2 regions of the Bradyrhizobium sp. CCGB12 genome follow, and region 1 is predicted to be linked to the other one. Evidence: riboswitches for the same ligand, from Rfam matches in the RefSeq annotation. Region 1 holds a riboswitch; the other holds the start of a gene.
The links. A riboswitch is a leader RNA that binds a small molecule or an ion and turns the genes downstream of it on or off. The one in region 1 is predicted to bind cobalamin.
Positions count from the first base shown of each region.

Region 2: another riboswitch for cobalamin. It lies ahead of NLM27_RS39365 (TonB-dependent siderophore receptor); the one in region 1 lies ahead of NLM27_RS19600 (TonB-dependent receptor domain-containing protein).

Region 1 covers NZ_JANADO010000001.1:4,170,551-4,175,768, forward strand. The annotation lists gene NLM27_RS19590 (DUF1214 domain-containing protein) at 1-421, shown strand, start outside; gene NLM27_RS19595 (DUF1254 domain-containing protein) at 418-1,002, shown strand; cobalamin riboswitch at 1,364-1,573, shown strand; gene NLM27_RS19600 (TonB-dependent receptor domain-containing protein) at 1,888-4,173, shown strand; gene NLM27_RS19605 (helix-turn-helix transcriptional regulator) at 4,470-4,787, shown strand; gene NLM27_RS19610 (SRPBCC family protein) at 4,784-5,218, shown strand, end outside.
Region 2 covers NZ_JANADO010000001.1:8,546,537-8,551,754, forward strand. The annotation lists gene NLM27_RS39360 (PepSY domain-containing protein) at 1-1,354, opposite strand, end outside; gene NLM27_RS39365 (TonB-dependent siderophore receptor) at 1,357-3,633, opposite strand; cobalamin riboswitch at 3,741-3,936, opposite strand; gene NLM27_RS39370 (amidohydrolase family protein) at 4,758-5,218, shown strand, end outside.

The DNA.
Region 1 (5,218 bases):
CTATTCGCGCGCCACCATCGTGCGCAACGGCGAGCTGCCGATCGGCACCGGCGACGGCGTCGCCTTCACCGCGACGGCCGACGACAAGAAGAAGGCGCTCGACGGCCGCTGCGACGTGATCGTCTCCGGCGTGACGCCGCCGGCGCGGTTCTGGACGCTGACGCTCTACGACCGCAAGGGCCACCTCGTCGCCAACTCGCTGCAGCGCTACGGCTTCACCAGCCAGGAGATCGTGCGGCAATCCGACGGCTCGTTCGAGATCCGCATCGCCTCGCGCTCGCGCGCCGGCAACTGGCTGCCGACCGGCGGCATCGAGCGCTACGCCCTGATGCTGCGCCTCTACGACACCCCGGTCGGGGTCGCCACGCGTACCCAGCGCGATGCGCCGATGCCCACCATCAGCACGGTGGGCTGCTCATGATCCGCCTGCTGTTCACCATCGTCGCCGGCATCGTTCTGGGCCTCGTGGTCCATCTCGTCAGCGTGCTGGCGCTGCCACGGATCGCGACGCAGGATGCCTATTCGCGGCTGACGCCGATGACGAAGCTCAACGGCGTCACCCAGCTTCCCCTCGCCGATCCGCAGACCTCACCGATGCCGTTCATGGACCCGGCCTTTGCGCTCGCGATCTGCCGCTACGACCTCACGGGCGGGCCGCTCAAGCTCACGGTGCCCGTCAGCCAGGCCTACACCTCGGTGTCGTTCTACACCCGCAACGAGATCGCCTATTACGCCATCAACGACCGCTCGGCGGGCCGCAAGGTGATCGAGCTCGACCTGATGACGGAAGCGCAGCACAACGAGCTGCCCGAGGACGAAGAGGTCACCGCGGCCGACCGGCTGATCATCGATTCCCCAAGCACGACGGGCCTGATCGTGATGAAGGCGCTCGCCGCCGAGCCGGGCCTCATGCCGCAGGCCCAGGCCACGCTTCAAGCCGCAACCTGCGCGCCGCAGACCGAAGCGCCCGCCAAGGCCGAAGCGCCGCGCGGCCGCCGCTGAGCAGGCCGCTTCGGCGGCGCAACAACAAAAACATGAAAAACAACCCCATGCACAGTAGCGAGGGCGTTGAAATCATTGCGCTCTTCGGTTGACGATCAGAAGCAGCCGGGCCGCGCGCCTTCGCCCCTTTGACACGTCGGGCAAAACACCGGCATATTGGCATCATCGAGAGTTTGTCACACCCGCGCGGGAAGCCGTCCGCCGCGGGTGTTTTCATGGTGGTGTCAACGATTCGTTTGAAGTGAGACACGGATTTCTACGTCGGCCCGTGCGGGTCGAGCAAAACTGCAACACAGTGCCGCCATCAGACGACCCGCCGGCTAAAGTCTCCGCGCGAATGTTGACGCGTATAGTGCCAGATGCCAGTTTCGTGATCGGTAGTGTCCGCGAGGACAATCCAAGGGAATGCGGTGCGTCCGTTACGGCGGGCAATTCCGCGGCTGCCCCCGCAACTGTAGGCGGATAGCCGACGGCCAAACGAACCACTGGAGCCCCGAATTGGGCCTCTGGGAAGGCGGTCGAAGGCGATGACCCGCGAGCCAGGAAACCTGCTGCCAGCCATGAGTCACGCGCGAACGCATTGGGCGGGGTGCCCCGATGTCGGAGGAGTAGCCAGCGCATCTGCCGCCTAGGGCGAAGGCAGATGACAAAGGCAACCGCGGTGACAGTTTGTTTGCGTCGCCGCAGAGCATTGTCGTGCAATATCATTTCGTTTCTGGCATTGCGCCGGAGTTTTCGCGTGTTCGTATCGGTATCTCTCAGGGCTTCGCAGGCCAAATTCGGGGCGCTACACCTGCCCTGCTCGCCTTAGCTCTTTCGACATCGCTGTCCTCAGTGGCGACGGCACAGACTGCGGCTCCCGGTGCCTCCCAGGAGGTCGGACCGGTGATCGTCTCACCGGCCATGTCCAAGCCGGCTCCCGCCGTCAGCCCTGGCAATCAATGGTCGCGGACCGCGCGACGCGTCCCGGCGCGTAACCGTAGTGGTGCAGTGGTCGCGGCTCCGGCGGCGCAGCCGTCAAGCGGCCCGGTGCAGACGCCGCTCAACACGGCCGCCGTTACCGATGTCGGCTCTCGGCTCGGGATCACGGCGCGGGAAATGCCCGCGACCGTCGAGGTCATCAGCCAGCAGACGATGCAGGATCAGGGCATCAGGACCACGACCGAGGTCGCCAAGGCTGCGGTCGGCGTCACCGGCGGCGATGCGCCCGGCGCGCCCGCGATCTTCTCGATGCGCGGCTTTTCCGGTGACCAGCTCAGCACGCTCTACAACGGCATCCCGATCGGGCCCTCGACCATGACCGGCCGCCCCATGGATGTGGCAGGCCTCCAGCAGGTCGAGATCATCAAAGGGCCGGACTCGCTGGTGGCGGGCCTCGGCGCGACCGGCGGCGCAATCAACTATGTCACCAAGGCGCCGCACACTGGCCCGATCGTCAACGACGCCTTCACCTCCTACGATTCCTTCAACGGCTACCGCGCCGGCTACGGCTCCGGCGGCAGCACGCTGATCAACGGACTCGATTATCGCTTCGACATCAGCCATTTCAACGACAAGAGCTTCATCGACGATGCCTATTCGAAGCTGAGCAATGTCTCCGGGCAGTTGAACTATCGCGTCAACGACAGCCTGAAGGTCTGGGGCGCGGCCGAGTACAGGCAGGACAAGGACCGTTTCTACTGGGGAACGCCGATCGTGCCGGCGAACGCGCCGGGCGTTGTGCCGACATCGGGGATCGTCTCCGGGACCTGGAGCAATTACTACCTCGGCGGCGGCACGCCTGTTACGCCCACCATCGACGCGCGCACGCTGACGACGAATTACAACGTGCTCGACAATCGTAGCGGAGCGGGCGAGCTCTGGCTGCGGTCAGGCTTTCAATGGGACATCACCAACAACGTCTCGCTGAAGAGCCAGGTTTACGGCTATGACGCCCATCGGCACTGGTTCAACAACGAGATCACGTCGTTCGACCAGACCGTCGGCAATTTTGCCGGCGCGCAGAGCATTTATCGTGAGCGCCTAGCGCTGGATCACGCACAGCGGCTCTACGGCAACATCACCGACCTGACTATCAATTCCGATATCGGCGGCATGGACAATCGTTTCGTCGCAACCGTGGCCGCGAGCAACAACCAGTTCAACGTCTCGCAGGACACGCTGTTCTTCAGCGATTACGTCGATTTGCTTAATCCGGACCGCGGTCTTTATGGTCCACGAAGCGACGAGAAGATCTACACCCGCGTCAACACCGCCTCGCTGTCGTTCGAGGACCGGCTCAAGCTGACATCGACCTTCGCGCTTATCGGCGGCATTCGCTTCGAGGACATCAAGCTAGACCGCACGCGCTACTCCCCCGACGGCGTGCTGCGCACCGACCGCGGCTATCCGTTCTCGAAAGTGTTCAATCCCGTCACCGGCCGCGTCGGCTACACCTGGGAGGTTACCCCGGGCGTCATGCTTTACAGCCAGTATGCGACGGCGGCCGACCCGACGGTCGCCAACATCTTCATCCTCGCGCCACAGGTGCCGTTGCTGCTGACGACGTCGCGAACCTACGAGACCGGCGTGAAAGTGCAGTCGGCTGACAAGCGCACCGAGTTCACCGCGTCCGCGTTCGATATCGAGCGCAAGAACGTCTACGTCCCCGAAAGCGGCATCGTCTTCAACGTCGCCGGCAAGATCGCCTCCAAGGGCATCGAGCTCGCCGCAGCGACCAATCCGTTCGGCGGGCTGAAGCTGTGGGGCAATGTCGCCTTCGTGCAGTCGCGCTTCGTCGACTTCAGTTACGTCGACGGCAACGGAGTGTTCCAGTCCTACTCCGGCAATACGCCGCCCAATGTTCCGAACTTCGTCGCCAATGCCGGTGCGTCCTACCGCTTCGAGACGGCCTTACCGGTGGAGATCGGTGCGTCCATGCGCCATGTCGGCGACCGCTTCAACTACCAGGACAATCTGGTTGTCATGAATGCCTACACGACCTTCGATGCGTTTGCGTTCGTCGACATTCCAAAGTCATATTTCACGGGTGTCGAGAAGACGCGGATCAGTTTCCGCGTGAGAAACCTGACCAACAAGCTCTACGCGGCGTGGGGCGATCCCGGATACACCGACCAGATCATTCTCGGTGCGCCCCGCAGCTACGAGGTGGCAGCGTCGTTCAAGTGGTAGTGGTAGCGCGCAGCCGGCAAGGCGCGCGCGATCCGATCTTCATGCGGGATCCTCGCCTTTGAGCGATGGCCCGCCGGCGCCGCGCACCCGATATGAGCGAGTGACCGACACAGACACGCCAGACTGCATCTCTGCCTGGCGGATCGCGTCTCGTTCGAAGCCAAAATGAGACTACTATTTTGTCGCTCGGCACCGATTGACTCGATAATTAGTTTACACTAATCATAAGCTACAACTAATTATCTCTCTTGCTACTGGAGGACCCGCAGGCATGACCGGCGCCGCGCGGGGTAGCTATGGCTAAAGACAGCGCGCAACTGGCTGCTCTCGGCGATCCTACTCGCAGGCAGATATTCGAACTGGTGGGCGCCCGGCCTCGCACAGTCGTTGAAATCACGCGCGAGCTGACCGTCTCACAATCGGCCGTATCACAGCATCTCAAGGTTCTGCGCGAATCCCGCCTGGTTCGTGCTGAGCCGAAGGGTGCCAGCAACGTCTATCACATTGATCCAGCAGGGCTCGGCCAGATGCGCGCGTGGCTCGACAGATTCTGGAGCCACACGCTGGCAGCTTACAAAGAAGCCGTAGAAAAACCACGGGAGAACCAGCAATGAACGCACGTATATCGGCTGCGCCTATCAAACAGTCTATCGTCGTCGAGGCGCCCATCGAGCGCGCGTTCAAGGTCTTCACCGAAGACTTCGGAAGCTTCAAGCCGCGCGAGCACAATCTGCTCGCTGTTCCCATCGCAGAGACCGTGTTCGAACCTCACGTGGGCGGACACATCTATGATCGAGGTATTGACGGCAGCGAATGCCGCTGGGCGCGTGTGCTGGCCTTTGAACCGCCCCATCGCGTGCTTAGCTGGGACATCAGCCCGCGCTGGCAAATCGAGACCGATCCCGACAAGACCAGTGAATGGGAGGTGCGGTTCATCGCCGAGACGCCAGGCCGGACCAGATTGGAGCTGGAACACCGCCACCTCGAACGGCATGGCGAAGGCTGGGAAGCCGAGCATGCAGGCGTTGGAAGCGATCAGGGCTGG
Region 2 (5,218 bases), 4.4 Mb from region 1:
CCGGGCGATACACCAGCAGCAATCGAAAATCGAAACTGTGCAGCGCGTTGAACAGCCAGCGATATGTGCGCCGGCTGCTGTCCACGCGGCCAATGATGTCGCCCGTGACAGGGCTGATGTGAAACCATGTTCTCGCGTCATCATCAAACACGGCGCGCAGCACCGGCAATTCGCGGTCGTGATGATGTGCATACCAATAGGCGTCGTATTCCCTGAGGGTTAACCGTTCCACGATGCGCGCTGTCGGCAACAATTTTGTTGCGGCAGTCCAGAGGCGATCCTGCGGAAGTGTTGCCGATTGGCCCGACGTCACATCCAGAGGTCTTTGCGTGCCATCACGCGACGCGGCGATCATCATCGCGCTGCCATCAAGCCAGACAAAGCGCGCTTCGACCACGGCGGATTGCGGCGTTGGCAGCTTCGTCGCAATCGTCGGCGCATCATGGCCGGCATAGCGTTGCAGCACCTCGCGCGCCGTGTTGCGGCTTGCGAAATATTCGCCGGGATTGAGCGAAAGCCAACCGGAGAATGTCCAGGTCAGCACGAAGATACCCGCGATCAGGCCGGTGATGTGGTGCCATGCCATCCAGCCACGATAAGGCGTGATCCTGCCGCTCGCATAGCGCCGCTTCAGGCGTACGCGAAGGATGCCGATCCAGATGCCGGTGACGCCGATGATCAGGCAGATACCGGAGATCCAAAGCACGACCAGCCGCCACAGCGGCCCATCTTTGCGCAGCACGGTCGGATAGATCCAGTGCGGGATCGAGCCGAGCCAGTTCCAGACGCGTTCGGTGTGGTTGGTGTCGAGCGCGATCTCGCCGGAGCGTGAGGAGACATAGAGCTTGGTACCGGCATTGTCGCCGAGCGTAATGATGTAAAGCGGTCGCAGCGGATCGTAGCGGGCCGTCACGCTCCATTGGTCCCGATCGATGAGTTCTTCGAGCTGCGGCGATGTACTTGCGGGATGATGTTGTGCGACCGCAAGCGCCTGCTGTTCGGAAACACCGGTGATGTCCCGGCCATCGGCTGCAGAGATCGCCCGCCGCTTGCCGTCCCAGCCGGCTATCCGATACACCGGCTCGTCGGCCAGCATGGAAAGCCGAAGATCGCGCGGATAGCGCGTGGCGCCCGCCGTCTTCATCGCGTCGTCCGGCGACAACGCCACTTTCTCCCATTCAATATCAGGAAGCGCTGCCAGCCTTTCCTTGTCGGAAAGGCCGGGAAAAGCGACGTACATCATCACCACGCCGGAAACGAACCACATGGCGAAAAACAGGCAGGTGACGATGCCGACCCAGCGGTGGCCGATGTATAGCCACCGCCGAAGTGTGCGTTTCAGGGTTCGTGCCACGCTCAGAACTTCACGTTGACCGCGAGCTGCGCAGTGCGTGGCATGCCGAGCAGCCACTGAGTGGTGCCGCCCGACATCGTGTACACCTCGTCGAAGAGATTGTAGATGCGGAACGACACGGTGGTGTTGAGATCAGGCTTCCATTGCACGCCGGCATTGACAATGTTGTAGGCCGGGCGTGTCACCGTGTTGGCATTGTCCGCATAAGTCCTGCCGACGATCTGTACGCCCGCGTTGGCCGACCAGTTCGGTGCAAAAGCCCAGGTCGCCCAGATATTGGAGACGTTCTGCGGTACATTGACAGGTACGTTACCGGCATAATTCGCACTTCCGCCGCCGACCGCCTGCACGAAGTCATCGTACTTCGCGCGCAGGAAGGCGGTATTGGCATCGATTCGCCAACCATAATCGAGCAGGAAGCCGACCGATGCTTCGACGCCGCGCGATGATTGCTGGCCGACCTGGACGGTCAGCGAAGGAATGTTGGGGTCGCGTGCCAGCAAGTTGTTCTTCACGATCTCATAGCCGGCCAGAGTCCATTCGCCGCGGCCGCCCCAGAACGATTGCTTAACACCAATTTCGATCTGTCTGCCGGTGGCCAGGTCGAAGCTCTTGTTTGCGGAGGACAGTGAGATGAGCCCTCCGACCGGATCGACCGCGGTGGCGTACTGGCCATAGAAAGCGAGATCCTTGACCGGTGTATAGACCGCTCCGGCGCGCCAGGTTGTCGAGGAGAACGATTTCTCGAAGTGGTTGGCCGGCGAGACATAGTCAGTGCGCGTGATTGTCGGTTCGTCCTGGCGGATGCCGGCAATCAAGGACAGTTGCTCGGTGACCGACAGCCTGTTCTCGGCAAATAGCGCATACTGGTTAGTCACACTGCCGTAACCCGGAATTGTGGCGTTTGGGCTGTTGAATACGCCCGGAACGAAATTGAACGGGTTGACGGACGACGAGCCGCCGTAGGGTGAATTGTTGGTGTGGGTAAAATTGATGCTGTTGACGTCGAAGCCTGCGACGAACTCATTGGCCATACCAAGGACATGCCCGCGGAATTTCGCATCCATGCGATTGCCGACCTGCTGCTGATCGTGAAAAATCTCGATGTAGCTGCTTCGGTTGATGAGGCCAGTGGCGGGGTTATAGGCGTAGCTTTCGACGTCCTTCCAGTGCCGCTTGGAGTTAAGATAGTAAAGTGTGTTCTGAACCGAAATTCCGTCGGCGATCTGCCATTCGGTCTTCACCTGATTCCAGCTGTCCTGGTAGCGGATGTGGCTGTCGCTGACGTTGTAATTCTTGAAACGTAGCGATTCGTCGAGCCTGCCGTTGATCAGCGGCGTGCCGAAGTAGCGCGAAGGGTCGCGGTCACCGTAGTCCGTAGACAGCGTCCAGGTGACGTCTTCGCTCTGCTTGATCTGGACCACGGCATGAAGCGCGACATTCGAGGTGTTGTCGCGATCGACCCAGCCATCCGACATGTTGCCGGAGGCGGTGATCCGATAGGCGACGTTCTCGCTGACCGGACCGCCACTGTCCACGGCAATTCGCCGCGTCGTGTTGCTGTCCAGCGAGACCTCGGCTTGGTTGCGGGAGATCCACAACGGCAGTTTTGAAACCACGTTGATGGCGCCGCCGACCGCGCCCGCGCCGTACAACACCGATGCAGGGCCGCGCAGCACCTCGATGCGCTCGGTCGACCAAGTGTCGAACGGAAAGGTCACCGTCCCGGCGCCGATATAGAGCTGGGTGCCATCATACAGCGTCATGACGGAGCCGAGGCCCGTGAAGCCGCGGGTATTGAACGAGACGCCGCCATTGCCCGGTGCCGGGCTCGCCGTGAAGCCGGTGGCGTTTTGCGTTACCGCGTCGACGATGTTCTGTTGGCCGCGCTCGGCGATGGTTTCAGCGGAGATCACCTCCACGCTGGCCGGAGTCTGCAGTCGTGTGAGGCCGAGCCGGCTGCCCGCCGTGGTCGCGCCGGTGAGGTTGAGCGTCGGCGCGGCGAAGACAGGTCCAGTCGGCGCGGAAATCGGTGTATCGGTGTTGGCAGCCATGTTGTGCTGCTGGCGCGAACGCGCGGCGCGGGCGGCAGCAGAACTGCGTCGGGTGCTGCGGGTACTCGGCGGCGTTGCCGGCGGCTGCACCACCACGGGGTCGAGCATCTGGACCGGACTTGCGGACTGTGCCCAGCCGTCTGTCGACAACACGAAACAGGAGAATGCAACTGAACGGAGCAACGCGCGGCGATGCCGTGGCGCGAAGATGGTACGGGAGGTCATCAATAGGACTCGCGATAACGTGGCACGTCACCGCGAACGCAGTCTGGCCACTGCCCCAAGAGGACGGCAGCCCAACACCCACCAGGACACCCCGCCCAATGTGCTCGCGTGTGACCACGACTGACGGCAGGTCTCCTGGCTCGCGGGTCGTTACCTGTCGCCGCCTTCCCAGGCCCGCAGGCCCAGTGGCGTTTGGCGAAGGCTCACCGCTTACAGTTGCGGGGGCAGCCACGGCGTTGGGGGATCCCCGCACCGTATTCCCTATTGATCTCCCGAAGGAGAACCGTCGCAGGCACCCTAGTTTTATTTGCAAAGGGCTGTCAACTAGCCGTCCCGAGACAGATCAACGCGCCGCACCGTCATCGGCCCGACGTGCCGATCGCTCAGCGTTCGTCCGGCAGCTCGACTCAGCGTCAGTCCCTTCTCGCAAAAATATTCCACTTTACCGAAATTCGGATTTGTCGTATGTGTCGCCCGTCCCGGCCCACCAAAGGGGCGGTCGTACGTCGTCACGAACGCGGGCTGGGATTGCGGTGGACGCGGGCGGCGTTGAAGGCGGGCTGTGGCGTGCAGGGCGAGATGAACCTCGTGAGCATGGCACGTCCTGCGAAGACGGACGGCGCCTGTGCCCTGCGAAGCCTCTTGGCGAAGCAGGGTCGTCCGCGTACGGCGAAACCGTGTGGTCCTGGCCGTCGTTGCTACGGTCAAGCCTTGGCGAAGGCGTCATCGCGTCAACCGGCGCGGTGTCGTGAATTTCGCAGGGGTGAGGGAGGCCAGAAGGAACTCGGCTCCCGGGAGAGCGCGGCATAGGCCGTCAAACCATCGCGCAGGGAAGGCCTGGTCTCGGCTGCCCTGTGTCTCCCCTGTGCACTGCGTGTGCATTCGTTCAGCGCAGGGGTCTTATGGGTGCCAGCCGGCGCCCGGTCTTCCCTGCGCCCTTTCTGGCGAGAGGGTGTGAAGAGGAGAGCGCAGCTCGGGCAGAACATGCCGCGAGGACGCGACGGCGTGTCTGCGAATTGCCTGCCAAATGACCTTCCGTGCGAGCATGATGCATCGGCCTCGGTGGAGGTGGTCGTTCCTTCCAGAATCTGCCTTGATGCGACTTCAGCGCGGAGGAGTGTGGAATGAGCAGCTTGGTGATCTCTGGTGGCCGGGTGGTGGATCCCGCGAGCGGGATGGACGCCATCGGCGACGTGGCGGTTGTGGACGGCAAGATCGCCGCGGTTGGCTCCTCGCTCGGCGGCGCGGAGCGGGTCATCGACGCCACCGGCCTCGTGGTCGCGCCCGGCTTCATCGATCTGCACGCGCATGGCCAGTCGATCCCGGCCGACCGCATGCAGGCGTTCGACGGCGTGACGACCACGCTCGATCTCGAGGCCGGTGTGCTGCCGGTCGGGTCCTGGTATGAGCGGCAGGCGAGGAAAGGGCGCGTGCTGAACTACGGCGCCGCCACCAACTGGGCCTTTGCGCGCATCGGCGCGATGACGGGCTCAAATGCGGAGAGCTCGCTGGAGGCGTTCGGCAACGCCATGCGCGACCGCCGCTGGATGGACAACGTCGCGACCGATGCCGAGGTCGCGGGCAT